2 regions of the Paenibacillus sp. GCM10027628 genome follow, and region 1 is predicted to be linked to the other one. Evidence: a T-box and tRNA genes for the amino acid it is inferred to sense, from the RefSeq annotation. Region 1 holds a T-box; the other holds one or more tRNA genes.
What was found. A T-box is a leader RNA that pairs with one kind of tRNA and senses whether it is charged. The one in region 1 lies ahead of ileS (isoleucine--tRNA ligase), so its partner is inferred to be a tRNA-Ile.
Positions count from the first base shown of each region.

Region 2: it has a tRNA-Ile gene. The T-box ahead of ileS (isoleucine--tRNA ligase) is inferred to sense a tRNA for this amino acid. The anticodon was not compared.

Region 1 is NZ_JBHTHA010000017.1:86,424-89,838, forward strand. Features, by position in the region: gene ileS (isoleucine--tRNA ligase) at 1-1,602, opposite strand, end outside; T-box leader at 1,653-1,911, opposite strand; gene ACFQZT_RS15945 (hypothetical protein) at 1,978-2,835, opposite strand; gene ACFQZT_RS15950 (SDR family NAD(P)-dependent oxidoreductase) at 2,965-3,415, opposite strand, start outside.
Region 2 is NZ_JBHTHA010000036.1:366,546-369,960, forward strand. Features, by position in the region: gene ACFQZT_RS24690 (hypothetical protein) at 1-100, shown strand, start outside; gene ACFQZT_RS24695 (DUF1906 domain-containing protein) at 153-890, opposite strand; tRNA gene ACFQZT_RS24700 (tRNA-Ile) at 1,175-1,248, opposite strand; tRNA gene ACFQZT_RS24705 (tRNA-Met) at 1,263-1,339, opposite strand; gene ACFQZT_RS24710 (hypothetical protein) at 1,430-1,594, opposite strand; gene ACFQZT_RS24715 (2'-5' RNA ligase family protein) at 1,743-2,255, shown strand; gene ACFQZT_RS34020 (hypothetical protein) at 2,307-3,415, opposite strand, start outside.

The DNA of each region.
Region 1 (3,415 bases):
CGCTTCATCCCCAAATGGGTGATGATATTGCGCAAACGGCATAGAACCGCTGTCGAACCAGACGTCGATCACTTCAGGCGTTCTGTGCATGACGCCTCCGCAAGAGCAGCGCAGCTTGACTTCATCGACGTAGGGTTTGTGCAGCTCCAAGTTTTCGTCAATCGGGCGTATCGATTTTTCCCGCATCTCTTCATGGCATCCCGGCGCACACTCCGCTCCGCAATCCTCGCATAACCACACGTTAAGCGGGGTTCCCCAATACCGATTCCGGCTGATGTTCCAATCAACGAGATCCTCGAGAAACTTGCCGAAGCGTCCATCGCGCAAATGGGAAGGATACCACTCGATTTTACTGTTGTTCTCGATCAGTTGGTCTTTGATTGCGGTCGTACGGATGAACCAGCTTTCCATCGCATAATAGAGCAGCGGGGATTTGCAGCGCCAACAGAAAGGGTAACTATGCTCATAACGCTCTTTGGCAAATAACAAGCTGCGCTCCGACAAGTTTTTCACGATATCGACGTCACAATCTTTAACGAATCGTCCTGCAAAATCGGCAATCTGATCCGTATACCGGCCGGCCAAGTCCACTACATTTACAAAATCCAGTTCATGCCCACGAGCCGTTCGGTAATCATCTTCTCCATGCGCCGGAGCAATATGAACGATGCCGGTACCGCTCGTATCCATGACATAGTCTGCTTCAACGACAATATGTCCTCTTTTCGGGCTAACATAACTGAATGGAGGTACGTAAGAGGTGCCGACAAATTCCGATCCTTTATGAGCAGATAATATTTCGTAGTCTTGGCGGAATACTTTTTCCACTAGATTTCTGGCGACGATGTATACCTCTCCTTGCCATTTCACCTTGACATAGTCAATGTCTTTATTCACCGCGAGCGCTACGTTTGCAGGAAGGGTCCACGGGGTCGTCGTCCAAGCGAGAAAGATTTCGCTTCCGCCCGTGCTCTTGAATTTCACCGTGGCACTTAAATCTTTGACATCCTCATAACCTTGCGCCACTTCATGTGAACTAAGCGTTGTTTGGCAGTCAGGACAATAGGGGCTGACACGATGGCCTTTGTAGAGCAACCCTTTGCGATGAATGCCGGCTAAAATATGCCAAACGCTCTCGATATAATCGTTCGTAAGCGTCACGTAAGGATGATCCATATCCGTCCAGTATGCAATCGCTTCTGTCAATTCACGCCACTGCTGTTCATATTCAAATACGCTGTTTTTGCACATTTCAACGAATTTGGCTACGCCGTATTGCTCGATCTCCTGTTTACCGGAGATGCCGAGCTGCTTCTGTACGCCAAGCTCGACAGGCAAGCCGTGCGTATCCCAACCTGCTTTGCGGACGACACGGTGCCCGGTCATTGTTTTGTAACGGCCGATGAAATCTTTGATAACGCGACCGAGCGCGTGTCCGATATGGGGCGTTCCGTTGGCAGTCGGCGGTCCTTCGTAAAAGACGAAGTTCGGCCCGCCTTTGCGGTTTTCAATTGATTGGCGGAACGTATCGCTTCGTCTCCACTGCTCCAGAACACGAAGTTCGCGGGTTCTTGCTTTCTCTTTGACATCCACTTTTCTCATGGGTGACATCCTCTCTTTTTCTAAAATAAAAAACAAAAAAATCCCGCCCCGTAAGGGACGAGATTTCATCTCGCGATACCACCCTAGTTCCATCGTGACCATTCAGCAAATGATCAGGACAGCTCCTCATTCTACGTACTATCATACGCGGCCCTTGTAACGGCGGGATCCCGGGGCTGCTTACTCAGATGCTTCAGCGTTCCTTCTCGGAGAGGATTTTCAGCTAAGTCTTGAATATCGGCTTTCAGCTCTAGGCCGACTCTCTGGGAAACAAGGGGTTAGCGTACTCGTTCTCGTCAATGAATTTAATAAGAACATTCAGTTAATTTATTATTGCACCCCTTCAAAAGAATGTCAACTTCGTTACAAACCTGATCAATAACTCCTATGGACAACAGCTGTGCGACGCATCATAAGTACCACTGGCGCTAATGCGATCAGAAAACAACCAACAGCGAGAACCGGAAGTGCGGACCACTCTAAGATGGAGCGGCCGAGGATCGTCTGCCAGCCGATCGCAGCTAACCCTAATAAATAGGTGCAGCCTGTTATATGGATCAATCTGCTGCGTGTAAGCGATGCGCGTTCAGCAAGCCAGCCCACAAACGGGATTGCCTGAAGAGCGTGAAAGCCAAGGCCATGCAGCCAAATAATATTGCCGTGAAGGCCGACGGTACGTCCTTGATTGAAAGAAATCCAGATGCCGGCGGCAAACGAGATCATGATTGCGACCATCGCGTATCGGATACCCACCACCAGCTCCGGGCGGAGCTTATAGGCTTTTTTGCGAAAATATTGAATGGCCAAAAACAGATAACACAGAATCAACAACAAAGCTACGAAAGCAAAAATGGAACCGACTGCGACATCGAAGGGGGCTCCTCCGTTCACGAACCTCGGGTTCACACCGCGAAAATTTTGTACCGTTTCCGCCAAGTAAGAATAAAGCGCAAGTAAGATATATGACCATCGGAAGAAAGCTCTGCCTTTCGGACCCATCGCAGTCAACGGAGTGATTGCTGCCGTCGACAACAGAAATATGCCTATAGCAGCATCAAAGGAGCATGCATTTAAAACATTGCCTTTAGGGGATACGGGTCCCCCATACAGCAATACCCACACTGCGCATATTCCTGCCAGCAGAAATCCGAGAAGCCCTGTAAGCACCAGCCATTTTTCCCCTTCAAATAACTTGCCCGCCGGGTTCGTTGCCCTAATTGCTTGATTACTCAACCCCAAACACCCTTTCCTGTAAATGATTTGATACCCTCACTTTACAGGAACAATATGGAACGAGATAACAGGCGTGAGAATGAAATCCGGCTGGACCCCGGGATGGTTCTGTGCTCGACTTAAGTCCGGTTACAACACTGCAGACTTGCCGCCATCAATGTTTACCGAGGTTCCGGTCACGTAGGATGCCGCTTCGGAGACAAGGAAAGTAATCACCTTAGCGGCTTCTTCCGTATGGCCGATCCGGCCCAGCGGGATTGCGTGGCTCGGGTCCGTTGCAAACTGTTCCCAGGTGAGCTCCGGCGCTTTGGCCCGCCACATCCGTTCGATCTGATCGCTGCGGATTAACCCGATACAAACCGCGTTGACCCGGATATTATCGCCGGCCAAATCTTTGCTCATCGCCTTGGTCAGCGCTAGTCCCGCAGCACGACTGACCGATGTCGGCATGGAGGAAGCGGACGGCGTTTTCCCCCCAATTGCGGTAACATTGAGAATAGCGCCGCCTCCGTTCTTCCGCATGCAAGGAATGACAGCCCGTGCGAAGTGAACCGCACCGAAAAGCTTCAAGTCCAAATCA
Region 2 (3,415 bases), on a different contig from region 1:
GGAAGACTCGAACGCGACGCGAAAAAGGCGAGTCCTCTTTCACCTTGAAAGAGTCTCGCCAGAGGCGCGCTGGTACATACGCAGCGCAGAAATTCAATGATGAAAGCCTGCTCTCTGGCCAGCGTGTGCATACAACTAGCGAGCAGGCTTTTTTATTCCTCCGGCTGGCCGGACGCTTTACGCAGCTCATTTGCCATACGATGGAATTCGTCACGAGCGGCTGAAGAATTGGTTGCATTATATCCGGCTGCAAGAAATGGAATAAGAATATTGGCGTCTTGAACGGATAGCGGGTAGGTTACCGGTTTCGCTTGCAATTGCCACCAACCTTCATTTCCGTAAGATTCATCAAAGTCCACGCCGATGCCATGAGCCGTCACATCGTTCTCGAATTGGTACAGATTCAAGAAGGTCGACTTGCTGCCTCTGCTCCAGGCATATGTCTGCCAAAATCGAGAACAAGCGCCTGCCGCGCGTACCGCCTCGACAACGTCATAAGAACCGTATACACCGGTAAAATAACCTGGAGTCGCTTCACTCGCAGCTCGGATGTAAGCAAGGACTGCCGGCATTTGCCCTACGGTGGCGTCAAAGTCAACCGCGAAGTAAATGCAACTGCCTGCTGGTTGACCAACCGCATTAGCTACCTGTAAGGCTGTAGCCCCGTCCTCTAGTCCGGCAGTGCGTCCGCCGAGCGCTCGGCTCGCCGTCGTTTCAAAAACGGAGACAATTTGCAAACCCGCCTCCGAAATGGTCTGCGCTTCCGCTTTCGTTAATGCTTTAAATCCGCTCGGAACGAGATATCTGGCAACGAACCTGTAACCATCCTTGAAGAAAGCCGCTGCCGTTTGCGCCGTTAGTGGCGTCGAGCAATCGAATCCTTTGGTCATTTCAAACACCCTTCCCTTCTACTAGTTTCATATAAAATATGCTGGCATAGGGAACAATGCAACTGACGCCTACCTTAATTATGTAAAACTAGGTCGCCCGTTTCAACAAATAACCAAAAAACTCTCAACAAAAATGAGAAAACCTCTATCGAGGCCACTCAATGATGAGCGACCGCGCTTAGAGGTTGGTTTTATCGCCAATAAGAAAGCGGTTTTCGGGAACCGAAAACTTATACTTTCTTATGTGATAAAAAAACTCTTGCATTTGCAAGAGTTTCATCATATGGGCCCAGAGGGACTCGAACCCCCGACCAATCGGTTATGAGCCGACCGCTCTAACCAACTGAGCTATAGGCCCAAATACAAGTGATTTGGTTGCGGGGGCAGGATTTGAACCTGCGGCCTTCGGGTTATGAGCCCGACGAGCTACCGAGCTGCTCCACCCCGCGTCATTGGTTGCCGATTACAGCGACAAAAATAAATATACACCAACCGCGTGTGGAAAGTCAAGCATAATTTTATTGGCACTATTGGAAAAATCAGGTGCTGAAGCGGACGCCAAAGCGACCTTTTTTGGATTTATATACTTCGACTTCTTGCGGGCATTCGTAACCGTAAATCCACCAATCCTCTTCCATTCGCTTTGCCAAACAACCGGCTTGGAATTTGGAATCGTAAAGTTTGGCCCAATAAATCCAATGCATATGTGTTCACTCCGTTTATTTATGATCGATATCCCTATCATAACCAAAAAGGGTTCTGCTTATGAGGCGTTATTTCAATTCCTGCAGTTTTAGAAAAAGCAGGAAAGCGGTATAATAAGAGAACACTCAATCTAAAGGAGGAATCAATATGAACTGCGGAATCGCCATTTTTCCATCCAAGCAAGTTCAAGACGCTGCCAACAGCTACAGAAAACGGTATGATCCTCACTATAATTTCATTCAACCGCATCTGACAATCCGGGAAAAAGAAGAATGGGACGAAATGCAGCTTGCATCCGCAGTGGATCGATTGGAACAAGTAACAAGATCCATTGCTCCTTTCGAGATTGAATTCAATCGGTTCTCTTCCTTCTACCCTGTCAACAATGTCATTTATTTAGCACTCGCGGACACGACAAATATGATAAACCTGCACCAGGCCATTTGCACGGAGGAACTGGTGGAAACGAATAGGACTTTCACATTCAATCCTCATCTCACGATCGGTCAACAGTTAGGTGACGACGAACTGCACGACGTATTATCCAGTCTTAAAACAACCACGGTTGATTACCGATCCCGTGTTGATCGCGTGCATCTACTGTACCAAACTGAAAATGGAGCATGGACCGTTTATCAGACGTTCCTGCTCCGTGGATGAAAAAAAGCCGCAAGAAAAGCTCGATTTTGAGCATTTCTTGCGGCTTTTATCTCATTGCTTAAATGTTGTCAACAGACGTTTTACGGTTTCACCGTTTTCACCGGCAAAAGTCTCGAATACTTTGACGGTCAATGGGAAATCAAGCTGTCCGGAATTAACGTTTAACGTTATCGTATTGGTGCCATTAAACAAGCGACCTTCACCCGATAAAGCCTGTGTTGAACTGCCTACAGGGTCTCCGGTATTGTTGTACAATTCGAACAAGAGCTTAGAATTAAATGAATCGGCAGTTACTTGTTTATCCGATACGATATCCAGATCAAGTTTCAATTTATAGTTATAAGTCATGTTTCCTTGGAATATAGCCGAGATGGACCAATCTTTGATCTTCACATCATAAGGGTACACCTTAAGCACATCGTCTGTTACATCATTTGTCTGAACTGGCACTTTCGCAGTCGCAAGCAGTGACTTATAGGAAGTTTCCCCACTGGCTTGATTGCTGTACAAGTTCATTTTCAGCCCTTCTCCTGTCTCAGATGAAGGTAAAGCATAAGCATAGCTCACAACGTAGGAAGCTTTAGGAACAACACTAATTGCAGTTTTTGCCTGTCTGCTTCCAGCATAAGCAAAACCATCTTTACTAACCAATTCCGTTTGGATCGCAGGGATCGGGATCGGTCTATCGCTGTTGTTAGTCAGCTTGAATTTTGCAACAGCCGTATTGAAGCCGTCATCTTCATTTTTTGTTATATGAAGCTCTTCAAGTGTAACATCTACATTCGACGGCACAAATTTATTCGTAGAATCCAATTTTACCGGAGTTCCCAGCTTGTAGTCCGGAGCAGGAATAACACCTTGAGTTACAGCGCCGGTAGGTAACAGAATATTCACACGACCTACCCTGTACGTATCGTCACCACCCGTGGAGGCGAATTTCTCCGGCGTTACAACATTCAAGCTTGAGAATTCAGTGTCCAGATCACTTGGAATGACAATATGCACATATTTCTTTTCACCAGGTTCCAATGTTACGGCTGCTTCCGCACGATCGCCCGAGTATACTTTGTTCTCTGTCTTGCCGTCGATGCCAAAGCTAGGAACGGTTTGGCGCTCGTTCGTAGGATTCACGGCTTGAATTTGAACAACTGTGGATACTC